One region of the Streptomyces sp. NPDC006516 genome, then DNA from elsewhere that is predicted to be linked to it. Evidence: riboswitches for the same ligand, from Rfam matches in the RefSeq annotation. Region 1 holds a riboswitch; each other region holds the start of a gene.

Region 1 (5,480 bases):
CGGCATGCTCTACGGAACGGTGGCGGCGTACGGCGTGGCCAGCCCGACCCAGAAGCACTTCGGCGGGTCCTCGAAGGAGATCCCCGGCATCGGCGAGATCGGCTACATCGGTCTCACCGCCTTCGTGCTGAACGTCGTCGTCGTGGTCGTCCTGACCTTCGTCCTCAACGCGGTGAAGGCACCGGCGGGCGTGGACGAGACCTCCCCCGGCGACTACACGGCGGACGTGGGCGACCCGGGCGTCAAGACGGAGCTCCCGCCGGCCACGGTGGGCGCCCCGGGAGGGGGCCACTGACCTCGCGGCAGTGGTGAGAAGTGCGGCGTCCGTCCCGGCAGGGCTCTTCCTGCCGGGACGGCGTCGTGCCGGGACCCGTTCCGGGGACCCGCGACGGCGTCGTGCCGGGTCCCCGGGAACCCCAGAACGGCGTCGTGCCTGGTCCCCGTCCCCCGGGAGGGGTCCCGGCGCGAAACAGGTGCGCGCGGCGCCCACCGCCTGGTGCACACTTCCGCCCATGGACGTATCGATCAGGCCGGTCCTGCCCGCCCACCACGTAGAACTGGGCGAGATCACCGCCCAGGCGTATCTCGGCGACGGTCTCCTGGACTTCGGAGCCGAGGATCCCTATCTGGAACAGCTCCGCGCGGTCGGACGCCGGGCGGCCGAGGCCGAGGTGCTGGTGGCGCTGGACGCCGAGGGACAGCTGCTGGGAGGCGTCACGTACGTCGCGCCCGGCAGCCCGTGGGCCGACATAGCCGGGGAGGACGAGGCGGAGTTCCGGATGCTGGCAGTCGCGCCGGAGGCCCGGGGGCGGGGCGCCGGCGAGGCACTGGTGCGGGCCTGCGTCGACCGGGCGCGGGCCGCGGGAGGGCTCACCGGAATCGTCCTGTCGACGCAGCCGGCCATGCTGGGTGCCCATCGCATCTACCGGCGGCTCGGCTTCGAGCGGACTCCGGAACGGGACTGGTGCCCTCTTCCCGATCTCCCACTCCTGACCTTCCGTCTGGCCTTGTGACCCCTCACGACACAAGATGTGGGGGCTGCTTCATTCGGTAGCCCCCACATGTATGCTCGACCTCGCTGTCGCCGCAGGGGAATCCGGTGTGAGTCCGGAACTGTCCCGCAACGGTGTGACCGGTGCGCTCACGCGCACCGGCGAAGTCCGAAGACCTGTCGACAGTGCGTCCGGCTCGACCGAACCGGACGCCGAGACGTCCGGGCCCCGCGGAGGGCCGGTGGACGCCGTGCACTCCGTGCCGCCCTTCGACGGGCTTCGCCGTGCCCGGCTGCCCCGCTCCCGCAGGCACCGAGCCGAGCGAGGGATAGCCCCAGTGACCATCGCGCCAGCCGATCCGGTTTCAGCCGCGGATTTCGAAGGCCGCACGACCGACGCGCCCGGGACCGCACTGCTGCGGACCCTGACCGGCCTGACGGCCGATCTCCCCGACACCGACCCCGGACGGGTCGCCGCCGCCGCGCTCCGCGGCCGCAGCGCGCGGGCGGACGAGGCGGAGCTGCGCTCGCTGGCCACCGAGGCCGCGGCGGGCCTGATCTCCGAGGACCCGGCGTACTCCCGGCTGGCCGCCCGGCTCCTCACCCGTGCCGTGGCGGACGAGGCGGCCGGACAGGGCGCCGTCTCCTTCTCCGCTTCGGTCGCCGTGGGACACCGCGAAGGCCTGATCGCGGACCGTACGGCGGAGTTCGTCGCGCTGCACGCCGAGGCCTTGGACGCCCTGGTCGAGCAGGCGCTCGCCGACGGCGCCGACGACCGCTTCGGCTACTTCGGGCTCCGGACGCTGCACAGCCGCTACCTGCTGCGCCACCCGCTCACGCGCCAAGTCGTCGAGACCCCGCAGCACTTCATGCTGCGCGTCGCCGCCGGGCTCGCCGAGGACACCTCCGAGCGGGCTCTGGAGGAAGTGGCGGCGCTGTACGGCCTGATGAGCCGGCTCGACTACCTCCCCTCCTCCCCCACCCTGTTCAACTCCGGCACCCGTCACCCGCAGATGTCCTCCTGCTACCTGCTGGACTCCCCGCTGGACGAGCTCGACTCGATCTACGACCGCTACCACCAGGTGGCGCGCCTCTCCAAGCACGCGGGCGGCATCGGACTCTCCTACTCCCGTATCCGGGCCCGGGGTTCACTCATCCGGGGGACCAACGGGCACTCCAACGGCATCGTGCCGTTCCTGAAGACGCTCGACGCCTCCGTCGCGGCCGTCAACCAGGGAGGCAGGCGCAAGGGGGCGGCCGCGGTCTACCTGGAGACCTGGCACGCGGACATCGAGGAGTTCCTGGAGCTGCGCGACAACACCGGCGAGGACCAGCGGCGCACGCATAACCTCAACCTGGCGCACTGGATCCCGGACGAGTTCATGCGCCGCGTCGACGCGGACACCGAGTGGTCGCTGTTCTCCCCGGCGGACACCCCCGAGCTGGTGGACCTGTGGGGCGACGAGTTCGACGCGGCCTACCGCGCGGCCGAGGCGAAGGGGCTGGCCCGCAAGACGATGCCGGCGCGTGAGCTGTACGGGCGCATGATGCGGACGCTGGCTCAGACCGGGCAGGGCTGGATGACGTTCAAGGACGCCTCCAACCGCACGGCCAACCAGACCGCCGAGCCGGGCCGCGTCGTCCACTCGTCGAATCTCTGCACGGAGATCCTCGAGGTCACGGACGACGGCGAGACGGCCGTCTGCAACCTCGGCTCGGTCAACCTCGGCGCGTTCGTCGCCGACGGCACCATCGACTGGGAGCGGCTGGACGCCACCGTCCGCACCGCGGTGACCTTCCTCGACCGCGTGGTGGACATCAACTTCTACCCCACCGAGCAGGCAGGCCGCTCCAACGCCCGCTGGCGCCCCGTGGGCCTGGGCGCGATGGGCCTCCAGGACGTGTTCTTCCAGCTGCGCCTGCCGTTCGACTCCCCCGAGGCCCGCGCACTGTCCACGAAGATCTCCGAGCGGATCATGCTGGCCGCCTATGAGGCCTCCTGCGCCCTCGCCGAGCGGTCCGGCCCGCTGCCCGCCTGGTCCGAGACCCGCGCCGCCCGTGGCGTCCTGCACCCGGACCACTACGGCACCGAGCTGAACTGGCCCGAGCGCTGGGACGCGCTGCGCGCCCGCGTCGCCAGGAGCGGGATGCGCAACTCGCTGCTGCTCGCCATCGCCCCCACGGCGACGATCGCCTCGATCGCCGGGGTGTACGAGTGCATCGAGCCGCAGGTCTCCAACCTCTTTAAGCGCGAGACGCTCAGTGGCGAGTTCCTCCAGGTCAACGCGTACCTGGTGGAGGAGCTGAAGAAGCTCGGCGTCTGGGACGCCCGGACCCGTGAGGCACTCCGTGAGGCGAGTGGCTCGGTGCAGGGCTTCGGGTGGATCCCCGAGGACGTGCGGGAGCTGTACCGCACGGCGTGGGAGATCCCGCAGCGCGGTCTGATCGACATGGCGGCGGCGCGTACCCCGTTCCTCGACCAGAGCCAGTCGCTGAACCTGTTCCTGGAGACGCCGACGATCGGCAAGCTCTCCTCGATGTACGCGTACGCCTGGAAGCAAGGGCTGAAGACGACGTACTACCTGCGCTCGCGCCCGGCCACCCGGATCGCCCGCGCGGCGTCGGCCGCGGCCCCTGTTCCCGTACAGCAGGCCTCGGCTCCCGACGCGGACGCCATTGCCTGTTCCCTCGAAAACCCCGAGTCCTGCGAGGCCTGCCAGTGATGAGTACTTCCGAGAACAAGAACCTGCTCGACCCGGGCTTCGAACTGACGCTGCGCCCCATGCGCTACCCGGACTTCTACGAGCGCTACCGGGACGCGATCAAGAACACCTGGACGGTCGAGGAGGTCGACCTGCACTCCGACGTCGCCGACCTCGCCAAGCTCTCCCCCGGTGAGCAGCACATGATCGGCCGGCTGGTCGCGTTCTTCGCGACGGGTGACTCGATCGTCTCCAACAACCTGGTGCTGACGCTCTACAAGCACATCAACTCGCCCGAGGCCCGGCTGTACCTGTCACGTCAGCTGTTCGAGGAGGCCGTGCACGTCCAGTTCTACCTGACGCTGCTCGACACCTATCTCCCCGACCCGGAGGACCGTGCGGCGGCCTTCGACGCGGTCGAGGAGATCCCCTCCATCCGCGAGAAGGCGCAGTTCTGCTTCCGGTGGATGGACTCGGTCGAGAAGATCGAGCGGCTGGAGACGAAGGCCGACCGCCGTCGCTTCCTGCTCAACCTGATCTGCTTCGCCGCGTGCATCGAGGGGCTGTTCTTCTACGGAGCCTTCGCCTACGTCTACTGGTTCCGCTCGCGCGGTCTGCTGCACGGTCTCGCCACGGGCACCAACTGGGTGTTCCGTGACGAGACGATGCACATGAACTTCGCCTTCGAGGTCGTGGACACCGTCCGCAAGGAGGAGCCGGACCTCTTCGACGACGCACTCCGGCAGCAGGTCACCGACATGCTGCGCGAGGCGGTCGAGGCGGAGCTGCAGTTCGGCCGCGACCTGTGCGGCGAGGGCCTGCCGGGGATGAACACCGAGTCGATGCGCCAGTACCTGGAGTGCGTCGCCGACCAGCGGCTCACCCGGCTCGGCTTCCCGCCGCTCTACGGCTCCGAGAACCCGTTCTCCTTCATGGAGCTCCAAGGGGTGCAGGAGCTGACCAACTTCTTCGAACGCCGGCCCTCCGCGTACCAGGTGGCGGTGGAGGGGTCGGTCGGCTTCGACGACGACTTCTAGATCCTGGCCCAGGACCTGAGGTACGGGCGCCGCGTGGCCGTGACGGGCCGCGCGGCGTCCGCCGTTTCCGGGGGCCGGACCTCCCGGTGGAGTTCCGCCTCCCGCAGCTCGCGGTCGATGCGGCGCTCCCGCGCGAACCCGACGAGCGCGGGCAGCAGGACGAGGGCGAAAAGTGCGGCTATGGACAGGTAGCTCAGGAATGTGTTCATGCCTCTACTGTCGTCCGTCCGCCCGGATTCGGTCAGTGGCAGGACTGTCATACACCCTCGAATTACTGCCACACTGACGTCATGCTGAAGAATGTCGCCGTTCTGCTGCTCGACGATGTCCATCCCTTCGAACTCGGCGTCCTGTGCGAGGTGTTCGGTCTCGACCGGTCCGAGGAAGGGCTCCCCGTCCACGACTTCGCCGTCGTGTCCGCCGAGGGCCCGACCCTGCGGACCCACGCCGGGTTCTCCATCAGCGCGCTGTGCGAGCTGGACCGGCTGGAGGAGGCCGAGCTCATCGCCGTGCCCTCAGGAGGCCGCTTCTCGGAGCGGACGTACCCGCGGGAGGCCCTGGATGCACTGCGCCGGGCGGTGGAACGCGGGGCAAGGGTCCTGAGCGTCTGCTCCGGCGCCTTCGTCCTGGGCGCGGCCGGGCTGCTGGACGGGCGCCGCTGCACCACCCACTGGCGGCATGCCGACGAGCTGGCCCGCCGCTTCCCCGAGGCCCGGGTGGAGCCGGACGTGCTCTACGTGGACGAGGGCC
Region 2 (5,480 bases), on a different contig from region 1:
ACCGCCCAGGACGTGCAGGCCGTCGCGGATCTGGACGTCCTTGATCTCACAGAGCCAGCCGTCGAGATGCATGATGAACTCGTCGAAGCCCTCGTCCTCGGGCCTGTCCTCGAGGCCCAGGTCGTGGTCGAGCTTCGCGGCCTGGATCAGCGTCCAGATCTGGGCGCGGACGGCGGGGAGCTTCGCCGGGTCCATCGCGGCTATCTGGGCGTGCTCGTCCAGCAGTTGTTCGAGGCGGGCGATGTCGCCGTAGCTGTCCGCGCGTGCCATGGGCGGCACGAGGTGGTCGACGAGGGTGGCGTGCACGCGGCGCTTGGCCTGGGTGCCCTCACCGGGGTCGTTGACCAGGAACGGATAGACGAGGGGGAGGTCGCCCAGCGCGGCGTCGGGGCCGCAGGCGGCGGAGAGGCCAGCGTTCTTGCCGGGCAGCCACTCCAGGTTGCCGTGCTTGCCGAGGTGGATCATCGCGTCCGCGCCGAAGCCGTTGTCGTCGGCGGACGCGGCGATCCAGCGGTACGCGGCCAGGTAGTGGTGCGAGGGCGGCAGATCGGGGTCGTGGTAGATCGCGATCGGGTTCTCGCCGAAGCCGCGCGGCGGCTGGATGAGGATCAGCAGGTTGCCCCGGCGCAGGGCCGCGAGCACGATGTCGCCCTCGGGGTTGCGGGACCTGTCGACGAACATCTCGCCGGGTGCCGGGCCCCAGTGCTGCTCGACGGCCTCGCGGAGTTCGGCGGGCAGGGTGGCGAACCAGCGGCGGTAGTCGGCGGCGGGGATGCGGACCGGGTTGCGGGCCAGCTGCTCCTCGGTGAGCCACTCCTGGTCATGGCCGCCGGCGTCGATGAGCGCGTAGATCAGCTCGTCGCCGTCGCCCGAGACCAGGCCCGGAATCTCTTCCTCCGGCCCGAAGTCGTAGCCCTCGGCGCGCAGCCTGCGGAGCAGGGCGACGGCGCTGGCGGGGGTGTCGAGGCCGACCGCGTTGCCGATGCGCGAGTGCTTGGTCGGGTAGGCGGACAGGACGAGCGCGATCCGCTTCTCGGCGGCGGGGATGTGGCGGAGTCGCGCGTGCCGTACGGCGATCCCGGCGACCCGGGAGGCGCGCTCGGGGTCGGCGACGTACGCGGGCAGGCCGTCCTCGTCGATCTCCTTGAAGGAGAACGGGACGGTGATCAGGCGGCCGTCGAATTCGGGTACGGCGATCTGGGTGGCCGCGTCGAGCGGGGAGACGCCCTCGTCGTTCTCCTCCCAGGCGGCGCGCGGGCTGGTGAGGCAGAGCGCCTGGAGGACGGGGACGTCCAGGCCGGTCAGGGCGCCCGCGTCCCAGGACTCGTCGTCCCCGCCCGCCGACGCGGTGGCGGGCTTGGTGCCTCCGGCCGCGAGAACGGTCGTCACGATGGCGTCGGCGGCCCGCAGTTCCTCGACGAGCTCGGGTTCGGGGGTGCGCAGCGAGGCGACGTACAGCGGGAGGGGGCGGGCGCCCGCGTCCTCCACGGCGGTGCAGAGCGCCTCGACGAACGCGGTGTTCCCGCTCATGTGGTGGGCCCGGTAGTAGAGCACCGCCACGGTCGGGCCGTCGACGTCCCGGGCGGTCCGCTCCAGCGGTCCCCACGCGGGGGCCGGGGCGGGCGGCTCGAACCCGTGGCCGGTGAGCAGCACGGTGTCGGAGAGGAAGCGGGCCAGCTGCTCCAGGTTGGCGGGGCCACCGTGCGCGAGGTAGGCGTGGGCCTCGGCCGCGATGCCGATCGGCACGGTGGAGGCGGCCATCAGCTGGGCGTCGGGGGCCTGTTCGCCGGTGAGGACGACGACGGGCCGGCCGGTGGCCAGCACCTGGTCGAGCCCTTCCTGCCAGGCGCGGACACCACCGAGGAGACGTACGACGACGAGGTCCGTGCCGTCCAGGAGCTGCGGCAGGTCCTCGACGGAGAGCCGGGACGGGTTCGCGTAGCGGAAGCCGACCGGACCACCGGAGGCACGGGCGCTCAGCAGGTCGGTGTCGGACGTCGACAGGAGCAGGATCATGCGGCGTCAGCCCTTCCTCGGGGTGTCCACGCCCCGGGCGGTTTGTCGGACGGCGGGAGTTCCTGACTCGCACGGCCTTCGCGGGGCCGGGCTCACAGTGGCGGGACCGCGCCGGAATCTCACCGGGCTTCCTCCCATGTCGCCGTCTGGCGATGGCGGGCCGAACGGACCGCCGCTAGGCATAGTAGGCGTCGGGTGGGGGGGTCTGACCAGACGGCCCCGGCCCGGACGGGCCCGAAGTGCTCCGGCCGGACCGTCCCGAGGCCCGGCAGGGCCCCAGGGTTCTGGCCGGCGGCGTGGGTGCCGGGCCCGTGGTGAGGTGTCCCGTAGGTCACAGTGACCGTAGGGGTGCGTCCCGGTCACGGTCGGTATGCTCGCCGCCATGTCCGCCTCCCCCCTGACGCCCCGGTCTCCGGGCACCGCGTGCACCCGGAGCAGCGGTGACGCGTGCCCCGGCGCACTGCGGCTGCACCGGGCGGACGACGGTGCGCTGGCGCGGATCCGCATACCCGGCGGGGTGCTGACGCCCCGACAGGCGGCGGCGCTGGGGCAGGCCGCCGAGCGGCTCGGTGACGGTGAGTTGCATCTCACGTCGCGGGGGAACGTGCAGGTACGCGGACTCGCCGAGGACTGCGGTGCGGAGCTGGCCGGTCTGCTGAGCCGGGCCGGGCTGCTGCCCTCCGAGCGGCACGAGCGCGTGCGCAACGTGGTCGCCTCCCCGCTCTCGGGGCTGGACGGCCTGGGAGCCGCCGACGTCAGACCATGGCTGACCGAACTGGACCGGCTCCTCTGCACGAGCGACCGGGCCACGGCTCTCTCCGGACGCTTCCTGTTCGCACTCGACGACGGCCGCGGCGACGTGGACGCCCTCGGCGCGGATCTCACACTCATAGGCCACGCCGCCGGTGACGCACTCCTGCGCATCGGAGGCGGCGAGGCCGTCCTCCGCGTCCCCCGCGCCGCCGCCCCCCGCGCGGCGCTCCTCGCCGCCGAGGCCTTCCTGGACGCGGCCGAGGAGACCGGGGCCTGGCGGACGAAGGACCTGCGTGCCGAAGCGGTCACCGCGCTGACCGGCGATGTCGTACGCCGGTTCGGGCCGGCCGGCATCACCTGCGTGACGGGGATCCGGCCCCGGCCGCCCGAAGCCCTGGCCCCGGCCCCCGGACGCGTCCCGGGCCCCCCGCACGAGGCCGCTCTGTCCGTGGGGGTACCGCTGGGCCGGCTCGGCCCTGCGCAGTGGCGGCTGCTGTCCGGCGCCGGTGAACTGCGCCTCACCCCCTGGCGCGGAGCCGTCCTCACCGGGATCCCGCCCGCGCGGGCGGACGAGCTGCTGACCGAACTCTCCGGAGCCGGGCTGATCACCGGCCCCGGCTCCCCCTGGACCGGTGTCGGGGCCTGCATCGGCCGCCCCGGCTGTGCGAAGTCGCTGGCCGACGTACGGGCCGACGCGGGGGCCGCCGTCGGACCCGCTGGACGGCTCCCTGTGTACTGGTCCGGGTGCGAACGCCGGTGCGGCCACCCGCACGGGGAGTGGATCGACGTGGTCGTCACCCCCGGCGGACACCGGATCTCCCATGTGCGGGGAGACCGAAGCACCGAGGCTGCAACGGTCCGGGACGACCCGGCCGCGCTCGCCGCCGCCGTGGCGGCCGCCCGGGACACGCACACCTGACCATCCGGTACGACCCCCCTGTTCGATGAAGAAAGCGACAGCACTGTGCATCAGTACGAGAAGGACGGACCGGCGATCTACCGCCAGTCCTTCGCCACCATCCGCGCGGAAGCGGATCTGGCAGGGCTGCCCGCCGATGTGAGCCAGGTCGCCGTCCGCATGATCCACGCCTGCGGCATGGTCGACCTCGTACGCGATCTCGCCTTCTCGCCGAACGCCGTGGCCGACGCCCGCGCGGCCCTGCGGTCCGGCGCGCCCATCCTGTGCGACGTGGCCATGGTCGCCAGCGGGGTCACCCGGAAGCGGCTGCCCGCCGGCAACGAGGTGATCTGCACTCTGTCCGACCCCGCGGTCCCCGGGCTGGCGGCCGAGCTCGGCACCACGCGCAGCGCCGCCGCGCTGGAGCTGTGGCGGGACCGGATGGAGGGCGCCGTCGTCGCCGTCGGCAACGCCCCCACCGCGCTCTTCCGCCTGCTGGAGATGATCGAGGAGGGTGCCCCGCGCCCCGCCGCCGTCATCGGGGTGCCCGTCGGGTTCATCGGCGCCGCCGAGTCCAAGGAAGCCCTGGCCGCCCACCCGTCCGGGCTCGAGCACCTCGTCGTGCGCGGCAGGCGCGGGGGCAGCGCCATCGCCGCCGCCGCGCTCAACGCGATCGCCAGCGAGGAGGAGTGAGCGTGCCCGAGCAGCAGCGGACCGACGGCACGGGCGCCGGCCCCGGGCGCCTGTACGGGGTCGGGCTCGGCCCGGGTGACCCGGCCCTGATGACGGTGCGGGCCGTGCAGATCATCGGCGAGGCCAATGTCGTCGCGTACCACTCCGCCCGGCACGGCCGCTCCATCGCCCGCTCGATCGCGGCACAGCACATCCGCGCCGACCACATCGAGGAGGCCCTGGTCTACCCCGTCACGACGGAGACCACGGACCATCCGGGCGGTTACCGGGGGGCGCTGGACGACTTCTACACCGAGGCCGCGGCCCGGCTCGCGGCGCACCTCGACGCCGGGCGGACCGTCGCCGTGCTCGCCGAGGGCGACCCGCTCTTCTACGGCTCGTACCAGCACATGCACAAGCGCCTCGCGGACCGTTACGACACCGAGGTCATCCCGGGCGTCACCTCGGTCAGCGCCGCCGCCGCCCGGCTCGGCACCCCGCTCGTCGAGGCCGAGGAGGTGCTGACGATCCTGCCCGGCACCCTGCCGGAGGAGGAGCTGACCGCACGTCTGGCGGCCACGGACTCCGCGGTGGTGATGAAGCTGGGCCGCACCTTCCCCGCCGTACGCCGGGCGTTCGAGGCGTCCGGGCGGCTGTCCGAGGCGCGGTACGTCGAGCGCGCCACGATGGCCGGGGAGCGCACGGGTGACCTCGCGAACACCGATGCGGACTCCGTGCCGTACTTCGCCGTGGCGGTCCTGCCCAGCCGGATCGACGCACCCCGCCCCGCACCGGCGGCGGGCCCCGGCGGCGGCGAGGTGGTCGTCGTCGGTACGGGCCCGGCCGGCCCGCTCTGGCTGACGCCCGAGACACGCGGGGCGCTGGCCGCCGCCGACGACCTGGTCGGCTACACGACGTACCTGGACCGGGTGCCGGTCCGGCCGGGCCAGCGGCGCCACGGCTCCGACAACAAGGTCGAGTCGGAGCGCGCCGAGTTCGCGCTGGACCTGGCACGCCGCGGCCGTCGCGTGGCCGTGGTCTCCGGGGGCGACCCAGGAGTCTTCGCCATGGCGACGGCCGTACTCGAGGTGGCCTCGCAGGACGCGTACGCGGACATCGCGGTGCGTGTGCTGCCGGGAGT
Region 3 (5,480 bases), on a different contig from region 1:
ACAGGAGCAGGCATGCAGCAGGACAAGCATCCGTCGTACCGCCCGGTGGTCTTCCGCGACCGTTCCGCCGGGTACGCCTTTCTGACCCGGTCCACCGCGTCGAGCGAGCAGACCATCGAGTGGGACGACGGCAACAGCTACCCGGTCATCGATGTGGAGATCTCGGCCGAGAGCCACCCGTTCTTCACCGGCAAGGCCCGTGTGGTCGACACCGAGGGCCAGGTCGCCAAGTTCGAACGGCGGTACGGGGACGAGGGGCGTGAGGGCGCCTCCTGAACCCCGGGTCGCCGTGGCCGTCGGGCAGCGGCTGAGCCGGACCCCGGGTCGCCGTGGCCGTCGGGTGCCGGGCAGAATCGGCGGCCGTGTGCCCCGCCCCGGGCGGTGCTCCCACCGGTCCCTCCCGCCCGCGCTTCCCAGGAGACCCGCCCCCGTGCCCGACAGCCCCGCCCTCCTGGTCATCGGTGAATGCGTCGCCGACATCGTCCGCCTGCCCGGTGAGCCGGACCGGACCCATCCCGGCGGCAGCCCCGCGAACGTCGCCTACGGGCTGGCCAGGCTCGGCCGGGACACCACCCTGATCACCCAGCTCGGCCCGGACGCGAACGGCCGGCTGATCGCGGACCATCTGGCCTCCACCGGGGTGCGGGTGGTGACGGACGGCAGCGCTGCGCCCACCCCCGCTGCCACCGTCGACCTGGACGCCGAGGGCCGGGCCACCTACGGTTTCGAGATCACCTGGACGCTCGGCCCGGTGGAACCGCCGGGCGGGCCGCCCCTGCACGTCCACACCGGCTCCCTCGCCACCGGACTGGAACCGGGGGCCCGCACGGTCCTCGACCTGGTCGAGGCACTCCGGGCCACGACGACCGTGAGCTACGACCCCAATGTGCGGCCCGGACTGATGGGGGACCACACCGCAGCCGTGCGTCGCGCCGAGCGCTGCGTCGCGCTGAGCGACATCGTCAAGGCGAGCGACGAGGACCTGCGGCGGCTCTACCCGCAGGACACCCCGGAGCGGGCGGCCGAGGGGTGGCTGCGCTCCGGGCCGGCCCTCGTCCTGGTCACCAGGGGAGCCGAGGGAGTCACGGCGTTCCTGCCCGGGGCGGTCGTGAACCTCGGCGCGCCGTCGGTCCGGGTCGCCGACACCGTGGGCGCGGGCGACGCCTTCATGTCGGGCGCGCTGCACGCCCTGGCGGCGCACCGGCTGCTCGGCGAGCGCGGCCGCGCGCGGCTGCGCTCCATGGACGCGGCCACCCTGACAGACGTACTGCGCCACGGAGTCGCCTCCGCCGCCGTGACCGTCCGGCGAGCAGGTGCCCTGCCCCCGGACGAGGAGGAGCTGGCAGATGCCCTGACCAGCGCGCCCTTCCCCGAACCATCGGGGTGACAGGGTGTCCTCGCCCCCGCCCCCGTCGTTCAGTCCGTATGACCGTGACCCTCACCGACACCGCCCCACCGTCCACCACCGAACTGCTGACCGGCGTCCTCCTCGGTCCGGAACACCGTCGCGAGCACGGCTTCTGGCAGCGGCTGATCAGCACAGAACCGTTCCGCCGCCGCCCCGGTGGAACGCCCGAAGAGCGACTGGAACTCGCCTACGACCGGTTGCGGGTCCTCAACCTCTCCCTCGACAGCGGTGCACGCCTCGCCGCCGACCCGCGCGCCCTGGCCGCGCTGCACGCCTGGCTCGGCCCGGTCGACCCGGCGCTGACCACCGTGGCCGGCATCCACTACAACCTCTTCCTCGGCAGCCTCCTCGACCACGACGGCGCCGGCCGTCGTGACCTGTCGGACTATCTGTCCATGCGGCGCATCGGCACCTTCCTCTGCACGGAAGTGGCGCACGGCAACAACGCCGCCGCCATGGAGACCACCGCGACGTACGACCGCGAGCGGGACGGCTTCGTCCTGCACACCCCGAACGCCGGCGCGCAGAAGTTCATGCCCAACACCAGCCCGGCGGGCGGAGCCAAGTCCGGCCTGGTCGCCGCGCGCCTGGTGGCCGACGGCTCGGACCACGGGGTGCGCCTCTTCCTCGTACACCTCACCGACGCGGAGCGCGCGCTGCCCGGCGTCCGGGTGCGGCGGCTGCCGGCCCGGATGGGCAGCCCTGTGGACCACTGCCTGACCTCCTTCGACGAGTTGTTCGTGGAGCGGGACGCGCTGCTGGAACCCGACGAGCCCGACGGGCCCCCGGGCGAGTTCCGGACCGGCCCCGGGGACAGGCGGCGGCGCTTCCTGACCTCGATCGGACGGGTCACCCACGGCCGGGTCTCGATGAGTGCCTGCGCGGCGGGCTCGGCCCGCGCGACGCTGGCGGTCGCCGTGCGGTACGGCGGCCACCGGATGATCTCCGGCTCCCGGCGTACGCCGCCGGTACCGGTCAACGCCCACCGGACCCACCACGGACCGCTCGCCTCCGCCATGGCCACGGTCTTCGCCATGAGCCTGCTGCACCGCAGGGCCCAGGAGCGATGGGAGAGCTGTACGGAAGGGGAAGGCCGCACCGAGGCGGGGAGGCTCGTCGACGTCGCCAAGGCCTGGATCACCTGGCGGGCCCGCGAGGTCATCGTCGAGAGCCGCGAACGCTGCGGAGCGCAGGCCCTGCTGGAGAACAACGGCATGACCGAACTCGTCACGGGCGTGGAGGGCGCCATCACGGCGGAGGGGGACAACATCGCCCTCTACGCCAAGGCCGCGGCCGACCTGCTCCTCGCGGACCGGCCCGCCCGCGTGGACGCCGCCCCCGCAGCGGAGCCGGGCGACCTCTCCGACCCGCGCTTCCTGGTCCGGCTCCTCGCCGCGATCGAGGACATCTGGTTCACCCGCGCCAGGGCACGCGCGCTGAGGGTGCCCGGCGCCGAGGCCCTCGCGCAGTGGAACGCGGCTTCCGGGCCGGCCCTGCGCGGCGTGGAGGCCTATGCGTACCGCCATGCCGCTCAGGCATACGCCGAGGCTCGCGCCGCCCTGCCCGAAGGTGCGGCCAAGGAGCGGCTCGGGGAGCTGGAGCGGCTGTTCGCCACCCAGTGGGTGGCGCGCAACAGCGGCGACCTGCTGGCCGCGGGCCTGCTGAGGGGCGATCAGGCCGAGGCCCTGGCCGAGATCACCGAGGAACTGATCACCGCCGTCGCGGAGCACGCCCCCCAACTGGCCGACTCCTTCGCCCTGCCCGCCGAACTGCTGGCCGACTGGCCGATCGCCGGACCCGGCTACGCCGACGCCTACGACGACCCCAGCGGACCGTGGAACACCGCCCGGACGGACGCCCCATGAGCGCCTCGCACCCGGCCGGTGGTGGGTGGTCCGCAGGGGTCCGGGTGATGGAGGGTCTGGAGATCCTGGGGCTGCGCATCGTCCTGCTCGCGTACTGGGGCACGGTGTCCGCACTCTCCGTCCTCACCCAGGGGAACGCGCCTTCGCCGGACAGAGGCGAATCGGTTCGCCCCAAGGGCTGACCGCCTCGCGACCTGCCCGGGCTGAGAGCCCCTACAAGGCCCAGCACCGTGGGCCCGGCCGGGGAACTGCCGACGCGAAGGGGACGTCGGTACGACAGGCATGTCGGCACGAAAGGCATGTCGGCACGGAAGGCTGCCGGGACGGGGGGACCCGCCGGTAGAGAGGCCGCCGGTACGGAGGCCGCCGGTACGGAGGGGCGGAGGGCGACGGCCGCTCCGCCGTACCGGCCAAGGCCCCGCCGGTGGCCGCCGCGCCGCGTGATAGCTTGCAGACGCCAGTCACACTCCACGTGGAGTCAGGGAATCCGGTGCGAATCCGGAGCTGACGCGCAGCGGTGAGGGGGACGGGCGGGGCCACGGCCACTGGGACACCCTCGGGTGCCCTGGGAAGGCGCCCCGTCCGGACGAACCCGAGTCCGAAGACCTGCTGGCACGCCGCTTCCGTACCGGGAGCGGAACTCCGTACGGGCTCCGCGCATGAGCCCAGAGACGCCGAGGGACTCCGTGCCGCCCATAGCCAGCACCGTACGCCGAACAGCCGTGCTCCTGACGGGACTCGTCCTGCTGACCGCCTGCGGCGGCGGCAGCGGCCCCACCGAAGCCGCGTCGGACGGGAGCGGCGCCGGCTATCCGGTGACGCTGAAGAACTGCGGACGTACCGTCACCGTCGAGGCCGCTCCGCGCCACGCGGTCTCCCTCGACCAGGGATCGACCGAGATCCTGCTCTCCCTCGGGCTCGCCGACCGGATCGCCGGCACCTCGACCTGGACCGACCCCGTGATGAAGGGGCTCGAGAAGGCCGAGGCGAAGATCCCCCGCATCGCGGAGAACCGCCCCTCGTCGGAGAAGGTCCTCGCCCAGGAGCCCGACTTCGTGAGCGCCTCGTTCGAATCGACCCTGGGCAAGGGAGGCGTGGCACCTCGCGAGCAGTTCGAGGACCTCGGAGTACCGACCTACGTCTCGCCCGCCGACTGCGCGGCCAAGGACAACAGCGGCAGCGGCGACGGCTCCCGTACGAAGCCCCTCACCATGGACAGCGTCTACACCGAAGTGCGAGAACTGGCACGGGTGTTCGGTGTACCGGAGCGAGGTGACGCCCTCGTCGCCGGCCTCGAGGCCCGGATCACCGAGGCGACGGACGGCATCGACGCCTCCGGCACCTCGCTCCTCTACTGGTTCGCCAACTCCGAGGCCCCCTACCTGGCGGGCTGCTGCGGTGCGCCAGGCATCATCACGCGCGAGCTGGGCGCGGAGAACGCCTTCGACGACACCCACGAGGAGTGGCCCCAGATCAACTGGGAGACCGTCGCCGACCGCAATCCCGACGTCCTGGTCATCGGTGACCTGACCCGGAAGTCGCAGACGGCGGAGAGCGCCGCCAAGAAGATCGCCTTCCTGGAGTCCAACCCCGCGACGAGGAACATGGACGCCGTCCGGAAGAAGCGGTACGTCCTGCTCAGCGGGCAGGCCATGAATCCCGCCATCCGGACCGTGGAGGGCGTGGAGCGTGTCGCGGCCGGGCTGCGCTCCTTCGGGCTCGCGGGGTGACCGGCACCGCACAGGCCCCGGAGGTACGCGTCGGTCAGGCGCCCTTGGCGGGCAGGGCGGCCGGTGCCCGCGCCCTGCGGCAGGGCTTCGTGTGGGCCGCGGGCGTGGCCCTCCTGCTCCTCTCCGTGGCGGTCGCCGTGACGATCGGCCCCGCCCGCATCTCCGTCCCCGACGTCTGGTCGGCGGTCGGCTCGCACCTCGGTCTCACCGACGCGCGGCTGACGCCGATCCGCGACGGCATCATCTGGAATCTGCGTATGCCCCGCACGCTGCTCGCCGCGGTGTGCGGGGCCGGGCTCGCGGTCTGCGGCACGGTCATGCAGTCGCTGCTGCGCAACCCGCTCGCCGATCCGTTCGTCCTCGGTGTCTCCTCCGGGGCGTCCACCGGCGCGGTCGTGGTCGTCGTGCTCGGCATCGGTGGGGGAGCGGTGTCGATCTCGGCGGGGGCCTTCGCCGGGGCGCTGTGCTCCTTCGCCC

The links. Region 1 has a riboswitch for cobalamin ahead of ABZY45_RS10420 (ribonucleoside-diphosphate reductase subunit alpha). Riboswitches for the same ligand answer to the same signal wherever they lie in the genome.
Region 2: linked by a shared signal. The riboswitch ahead of cobN (cobaltochelatase subunit CobN) and the one ahead of ABZY45_RS10420 (ribonucleoside-diphosphate reductase subunit alpha) in region 1 are both predicted to bind cobalamin.
Region 3: linked by a shared signal. The riboswitch ahead of ABZY45_RS31265 (ABC transporter substrate-binding protein) and the one ahead of ABZY45_RS10420 (ribonucleoside-diphosphate reductase subunit alpha) in region 1 are both predicted to bind cobalamin.

What each region holds. Positions count from the first base shown of each region.
Region 1 covers NZ_JBEXPD010000002.1:924,900-930,379, reverse strand. The annotation lists gene mctP (monocarboxylate uptake permease MctP) at 1-295, shown strand, start outside; gene ABZY45_RS10425 (N-acetyltransferase) at 513-1,013, shown strand; cobalamin riboswitch at 1,054-1,191, shown strand; gene ABZY45_RS10420 (ribonucleoside-diphosphate reductase subunit alpha) at 1,330-3,714, shown strand; gene ABZY45_RS10415 (ribonucleotide-diphosphate reductase subunit beta) at 3,714-4,730, shown strand; gene ABZY45_RS10410 (hypothetical protein) at 4,727-4,939, opposite strand; gene ABZY45_RS10405 (helix-turn-helix domain-containing protein) at 5,021-5,480, shown strand, end outside.
Region 2 covers NZ_JBEXPD010000007.1:99,721-105,200, forward strand. The annotation lists gene cobN (cobaltochelatase subunit CobN) at 1-2,016, opposite strand, end outside; cobalamin riboswitch at 2,050-2,205, opposite strand; gene cobG (precorrin-3B synthase) at 2,387-3,688, shown strand; gene ABZY45_RS20420 (precorrin-8X methylmutase) at 3,734-4,360, shown strand; gene cobJ (precorrin-3B C(17)-methyltransferase) at 4,363-5,480, shown strand, end outside.
Region 3 covers NZ_JBEXPD010000016.1:147,902-153,381, forward strand. The annotation lists gene ABZY45_RS31245 (type B 50S ribosomal protein L31) at 13-276, shown strand; gene ABZY45_RS31250 (carbohydrate kinase) at 431-1,387, shown strand; gene ABZY45_RS31255 (acyl-CoA dehydrogenase) at 1,426-3,273, shown strand; gene ABZY45_RS31260 (hypothetical protein) at 3,270-3,455, shown strand; cobalamin riboswitch at 3,715-3,902, shown strand; gene ABZY45_RS31265 (ABC transporter substrate-binding protein) at 3,933-5,003, shown strand; gene ABZY45_RS31270 (iron chelate uptake ABC transporter family permease subunit) at 5,048-5,480, shown strand, end outside.